One region of the Variovorax sp. 278MFTsu5.1 genome, then DNA from elsewhere that is predicted to be linked to it. Evidence: riboswitches for the same ligand, from Rfam matches in the RefSeq annotation. Region 1 holds a riboswitch; the other holds the start of a gene.
The links. Region 1 has a riboswitch for cobalamin ahead of ABL844_RS18080 (TonB-dependent receptor domain-containing protein). Riboswitches for the same ligand answer to the same signal wherever they lie in the genome.
Positions count from the first base shown of each region.

Region 2: linked by a shared signal. The riboswitch ahead of ABL844_RS13245 (TonB-dependent receptor) and the one ahead of ABL844_RS18080 (TonB-dependent receptor domain-containing protein) in region 1 are both predicted to bind cobalamin.

Region 1 is NZ_CP157622.1:3,885,737-3,889,132, forward strand. It holds gene ABL844_RS18080 (TonB-dependent receptor domain-containing protein) at 1-1,559, opposite strand, end outside; cobalamin riboswitch at 1,656-1,912, opposite strand; gene ABL844_RS18085 (ClcB-like voltage-gated chloride channel protein) at 1,967-3,396, shown strand, end outside.
Region 2 is NZ_CP157622.1:2,849,391-2,852,786, reverse strand. It holds gene ABL844_RS13245 (TonB-dependent receptor) at 1-1,290, opposite strand, end outside; cobalamin riboswitch at 1,533-1,834, opposite strand; gene ABL844_RS13240 (hypothetical protein) at 1,928-2,152, opposite strand; gene ABL844_RS13235 (hypothetical protein) at 2,307-2,711, shown strand; gene ybaL (YbaL family putative K(+) efflux transporter) at 2,734-3,396, opposite strand, start outside.

The DNA.
Region 1 (3,396 bases):
ATGCGGTGGCTGCCCGAGAGCGTGACGCCCTGGTAGCGCGCGCGGGCGGTGCTGGCGTAGCAGCCGAAGGACGATGCGCAGCCCTTGGCCGAGCCGTCGAACACGATCAGGTTCTGCACGCGGTTGGCGTAGGCCACCACGCCCAGCTGGGTCGCACCCTCGGTGTACTGCAAGCCCAGCTCGAGGTTGCGGCTCGATTCGGGCTTGAGCGTGGCCAGGCCGTATTCGCTGAAGCGCTGGTACAGCGTGGGCACGCGGAAGGCGGTGCCTGCCGACGCCGTGAAGCGCAGCGTCGGCGTGATGGCGTAGCCGTAGGCCGCGCTGCCGGTGGTCTTGCCGCCGAATTCGCTGTCCTTGTCGTGGCGCACGTGCAGCTGCAGCGAGTGCGGGCCCTTCACGAAGCCGTAGCCCAGCGAGACGGCGTCCTGCGAGCGGTCGCGCGCGAGCAGCTTCGAGGTGGTTGTGGGAGCGTTCTCCAGGGCGTCTTCGCGGCGCTCGAGCGTGGCGGTGACGAGGTGCGGGCCGAAGCGGAATTCGTTCTGGAACAGGTAGCCGCGCAGCCGGGTTTCGGTGCGGTAGAACGAAGGCTGCGTCTTGTAGACCTGCTGCGAGTCGGTCACCTGCACGCGGGTGCTGTAGACGTCGTTCCACCTGGCCGACCAGCTCAGGCCGGCGGTCTGCAGCGTGTTGCTCGAGATGTCGTTGGCGAACAGGAACGGCAGCCTGGTCCTGTAGGACACCGTGGCGTCGTAGCCGGCTTTGATGTCGCTGGAAAGCAGCGTGGCCTCGATGCGCTGGTCGGGCGTGATCTGGAAGCCCAGCTTCGCGTTGCCCGAGGTGCTGTTGTAGCCGTCGCGGTCGGGGCTGGTGAAGCCGTCCTTGGTCACGTTGCGCTTGCTCACGGGCTGCACGTTGTAGCCCTTGCTCTCCTCATGCGCGGCGCCGAAGGAATAGTCGAAGAGGCCCGACTTGCCGCTCACGCCGCCTTCGATCCTGCGCAGCCCCTTGCTGCCGAAGCCGATGCCGGCGTAGGGCGACACGCCCTCTTCTCCTCGCCTGGTGAAGAGCTGGATCACGCCGCCCACGGCGTCGGAGCCGTAGACCGCGGCGGCCGGGCCGCGCAGCACCTCGATGCGGTCGATCTGCGACAGTGGGATGCCCTCCCAGCCGGCGCCGCCGGTCGATTGCGAGTCGATGCGCACACCATCGAGATACACGGCTGTGAACCGCGTCTCGGCGCCGCGGATGAAGAGGCTGGTGGTGTTGCCCACGCCGCCGGAGCGCGAGATCTCGATGCCGGGCAGGCGCGAGAGCAGGTCGGCCACGCCGGTCGCGCCGCTGCGCTCGATGGCGTTGCTGTCGACGATGGAGACGTCTCCCACGAGCTCCGACAACGCCTGCGGGGTGCGGTTGGCGGTGACCACCGTCTCGCGCAGGGTGGAAGCCTCCTGCGCATGGGCCAGCCCGCCGAAGGCGGAAACCAGCGCCAGCGGCAGGCAGGCGTGGCGGAAGCGGCGCGCAGGAGCGCGGCCGCGAAAAGAGCAAACACGGGAAATCATGGATCAAGCGAACGAACGTCAATACCCCTGGCCGGCCTCCCCGCCGGCGCCTGGGCGCAATGGCCGCGCATGCGTTCGTCATTCATCTTCGACGCATGCGGCAGCCGCCTTGTTGGCCGGTATCCGGGCTGGCAGAACGACTCCTTGCCGCCTTCCCAGACGCCTGTTTCAGGGCATCCAGTGGCTTCGATGGAAAGGGGTTGGCGCCTTGCGGCACCGTCTGCTTGACCGTTGCGGGGGCAGCGCAGGCGGCTTCGGCCTTGTTCCGGCAAGAACCGGGGCGTTCACTCCTGCTTCCCGTTGAACTGCGCCGTGCGAACCACGGCGCGAGCACCAACGGCGGTGATTTTATGCGCTGGCCAACGGGGCTTAAGTCGAAAGTTGCGGCACCGCTAACATCGACGGCCATGATGCAGCCCGCCTCGGTCTTCCTGAATCTGCGTTCGGCGCTGCAGCGTCTCTTCGGTGTGTCGGGCTGGCAGTCGATGCTGCTGTGGTCCATCGTGGCGGGGCTGCTGGGGACGCTGGCGACCGAATTCTTCCGCGCGGCGCTGCTGGCCTTCGAGCATCTGGTGCTGGGGCCTGGCGAAGGGCTCGTGGCAATGGCCAGGCAACTGCCATGGTGGGCACGCATCGCCTGCCCCACGCTCGGCGGTCTGGTGGCGGGGCTGCTGCTGGTGCTGGCCAGGCGCGTGGCTTCGCGCAGCGCCACGTCGGACTACATGGAAGCCATCGTCCTCGGCGACGGGCGCATCCCGGTGGCGCAGACGCTGGCGCGCAGCGCGTCGTCGCTGGTGAGCATCGGCACCGGCGGCTCGATCGGGCGCGAGGGCTCGATGGTGCAACTGGCGGCGCTGGCTTCCTCGCTGCTGGGACGGGTGTTCCGCTTCCCGGCCGAACGGCTGCGGCTGCTGGTGGCCTGCGGCGCGGCGGCCGGCCTCACTGCAGCCTACAACGCGCCCATCGCGGGCGCCTTCTTCGTCGCGGAGATCGTGCTGGGCTCCATCGCGATGGAGAGCGTGGGGCCGATCATCATCGCGTCGGTGGTCGCCAACGTCGCGATGCGGGCGCTTCCGGGCTACCAGCCGCCTTACAGGATGCCGCCGTTCCCGGAGATCCACGGCACCGAGGTCGTGCTGTTCTGCGTGCTCGGCGTGCTGCTGGGCTTCGCGGCGGTGGGCTTCCTGCGTGCGCTGCAGGGCAGCCGGGCGCTGTTCTCGCGGCTGCCGCTCGCGCTGCCGTGGCGGCTGGCGCTGGGCGGGCTCGTCATGGGCGCGGTGTCGGTGCCGATGCCGGAGGTCTGGGGCAACGGCTACAGCGTGGTCAATTCGGTGCTGCACACGCCGTGGGCATGGACGCTGATCGCGATGGTGCTGCTCGCCAAAGCGGTCGCCACCATGGCAACGGCGGGCTCGGGCGCGGTGGGCGGCGTGTTCACGCCCGCGCTCTTCTTCGGCTGCATGATCGGCGCGCTCTTCGGCCAGGGTGTGCAGGCGCTGTGGCCAGCGGCGAGCTCGGCGCCTTTCGCCTACGCCATCGTCGGCATGGGCGCGTTCCTGGCGGGCGCCACGCAGGCGCCGCTGATGGCGATATTGATGATCTTCGAGATGACGCTGAGCTACCAAGTCATGCTGCCGCTGATGGCCGCGAGCGTCATCGCGTATTTCGTGGCGCGCTCGGCCAACGCGGGCTCGATGTACGAGATCACGCTGCATCGCAACGCACAGCGCGACGACCAGATGCGTCTGCGAGGCCTACACATGCGCGACCTGGTGCAGCCGGCCGAAACGGTGGTCGGCCCGCAGGCGGACCGCGAGGCGATGAGCAGGCTCTTTCT
Region 2 (3,396 bases), 1.0 Mb from region 1:
CGCGTGGTCCCAGCGCAGGCTGCCCACCAGCGACCACTGCTGGCTGAAGGCCAGCTTGTCCTCGGCGAAGAAGGCGTAGGTGCTGGTCTTGGTCTTGTAGCGCGGCGTGTAGGCCACGGGCGAGGCGTAGTAGCCGGGGCTGAAGACGAAGGGGTCGACCACCGAGCGGCCGCCGTAGGGCGAGTCGTTGATGTGCGTGAAGTCGATGCGGTTTACGTCGAAGCCCACGAGCACCTGGTTGGCCAGGCCGAAGAGGCCATGCCTGAAGGTGGCGTCGGTGCGGTTGCCGATCTGCTCCTGGTCGTGGCCGATCTCCAGGTAGTCGCCGCGCGTCACGCGCCGGGTGGTGGCGCTGTAGGTGTAGGTTTCGCTGTTGCGCCAGTGGCGCTTGCTCTCCAGCCGGTAGAGCTGGTTGCGCACCGTCACGGCGTCATTGGGCGTCCACTGGGCGTCGAGGCGGGTCCACTTGTCGCGGTACTTGATCTCGGCGTCGTCCACGTTGAAGTTCTGGCGCAGGGTCTGGCTGCCGAGGCGGCCATCGATCAGCGGTACGCCGTAGTAGCGCTGCGGCGACTGGCGGCCCTCGTCGTGCGAGAGCGTGAACTGCAGCTGCGGCGACACGTCCAGCCGCACGGCCGCGCTCACGGCCAGGCTCTCGGCCTCGCCACGCTGCATGAAGCCGTCGGTGTTGCGCTGGCTGATGTCGAAGCGGTAGGAGAGCCTGTCGTTGATCGTCCCGCCGCTGCCGAAGGCGACCTGGCGGGTGGCATCGGAGCCCACGGAAACCAGCGCCTCGTTGCGGATCGGGCCCTTCGTGGGCTTCCTAGGCACCACGTTGATCGCCCCGCCGATGGCGCCCTCGCCGTACATCACCGAGGCTGCGCCGCGCAGCACCTCGATGCGGTCGGCCGACCAGGTGTCGAAGGGAAAGGTGACGGTGCCCGCGCCCGCGTACAGGCGCGTGCCGTCGAAGAGCTGCATCACCGAGCCATGGCCCAGGAAGCCGCGCGCTCCCAGTGCGGTACCGCCATTGCCGGGGCCGGGCGAGCCGGTGATGCCGGTGGCGCGGGTGACGGCGTCGATCACCGAGACGTCGCCACGCGCACGGATGGTGTCGCCCGTCAGCACCTCGACGCTGGCCGGCGTCTCCAGCGGCGTGAGGCCGAGGCGGCTGCCGGTCTGCGTGGGCTCGTCGATGGCCAGCGGCGTGTGACGCTCGGCGTCCACCTGGATGGGCTTGAGCGTCTGGCCGTCGGGCGTCTGCGCGAAGACCGCCGCACAGGGGCCCACGGCGAGCCCCCAACCCAGTGAAAGACTCGAAAGACCTGAAAACCGCGCCCAGCGTCGCAGCCGTTGTAGCGACGCTCTTCTGCGATCGCTCCCTCGCGACGCATGACCCATGAAACCTCTCCTCCAGCCTGCGTCCCCGCAGGCTCCTGACCGTTGAAGGACGTGGCGGAAGAGGCGAAAGGGCTGCGGCGGCCCGCGGCGGGCGCGGTAGGCGGCTGGCCCGGACACGCACTCCCGCAGCGTCCGAAGGCGGTTGCGAAGGCCGGTATCCGGGCTTGCGGAGTGCCACTGCGTGCTGTTGGATGCACGCAGTGGCGGAAGCCCTCGCCTTCCCACGCCCAAGCGCAGTGGCTGCCCGTGCCAATCGAGGAGGCACGAGCCCGAGGGGTTCCAAATCCGCTGACCGTTGCGGGGGCAGCGCAGGAATCGGCGCGTCCATCGATCTCCAGAGAGAACGACGGCGCGGCTCACCTGCTTCCCGTTTAACCCCGTCGCCGTCGATCAGATGGATGGCGTGCGGGGCACCTTCGAACCGTGTGGTCCGGAACGGCGAGTAACCAATGAAAACTGCCGAACCGGAACGGCGGGATTATAGGTAGCGCCCCTCGGGGGCCGGCCCCGAAGCCGGCCGCCAGGCTCAGGAGGCCGGCTTGCCGTCGGGCCCGAACAGCCGCCGCATCATGGCCACGCCCGCCACCAGCGCGTTCGAATAGGTGGCGTAGGGCTCGTGGGCAGCCTCCAGGGGCACGTAGACATGGGTGGTGTCGCCGGGAGAGCCCTCCACGGCCTCCATCAGCACCCAGTAGAACTCCCCCTCCTCCAGCTCGTGGACGGTGAGTGCGATGTTTCTGGGAGAAGGCATGGAGCGAGGATGGCGTTGCTTGCTGACTGCTGAATGAATTGAACAGGCCAGGAAGGCGGGCGGTTGACAGAGCTTTCGGGGTTCTCCTACAGAGGCCCCTGCGGGTGCGACCTAATGTTGTATCCAGGGACTTCCACAAGAACCAGGAGGCAGCATGAAGCACTTCACCCTTGAACCCCGCATGCGCTCGAGCATCGGTGGCGCCTTCTACCCCACCGGCTACTCGATGGTGATGTTCCCGAGCGCGGAAGATGCCGACCGCATCGGCCACCGGCTGATCGAAAAGGGCGTCAGCGGCGACGAGGTCTACCTGCTCCCCGCCGAGACCGTGCTCAGCGAGATCGTGCCCACGGTGAGGATCGCCGACGATCCGCTGCCGTCCGCCGGCACCGACGCGGCAACCGTGCGCGCCTACGCCAAGCTGGCGCGCGAGGGCCACACCGGGCTGCTCGTCAGGACCAAGGACGGCGCGGCGGCCGAGCAGATGATGGAGCTGGTGCGCACCGTGCCCTACTCCATCGCCCAGCGCTACCGCACGCTGGTGATAGAAGACCTCTGAACCGGGCCGGCCTGACCGGACTTCAGGCCGGCACCGCCATCGACACCGCGCGCTGGACCACGTCGCGGGCCATGGCCTGGGCCAGTTCGTGCTCGCCGAGGAACACGGTGGCGGAGGTTTCCTGCGTGAGCAGCCGGGCCTCCTGCTCGTTGTGGCTGCGAATCACCGTCTGGATCGCCGGATTGAGCGTGTGCGCGGTTTCCATCATCTGCCGCACGTTCATGGCGTCGGGCGTGGCCACCACCAGCACGCGGGCGCGTGCGATGTGCGCCTGGATCAGCACCGCCGGGTCGGCCGCATCGCCCCAAACGGCGGGGGTGCCGGCCTCGCGCAGCTTCTCGACCAGTTCGCGGTTCTGCTCGGCCACCACGTAGGGAATGTCGTTGGCGTCGAGTTCGGCCGCGATGCGGCGCCCGACGCGCCCGTAACCCACCAGCACCACCTGCCGCGAGAGGTACCTGGCCTCGGTGGTCATGGGCAGCTCGGCCAGCGGGTCTTCACGCATCTCCAGCCCGCGCGCGAAGGAGGAATGGGCATGCAGCCATTTCTGCATCGGCGCGATCAGGCTGAACCACAGCGGATTGGTGGCGATGGAAATCAGCGCACCGGCAAGCACCAGGCTCTGCCCCTCCACCGGCAGCAGCCCCAGCGACACGCCCAGCCCGGCCAGGATGAACGAGAACTC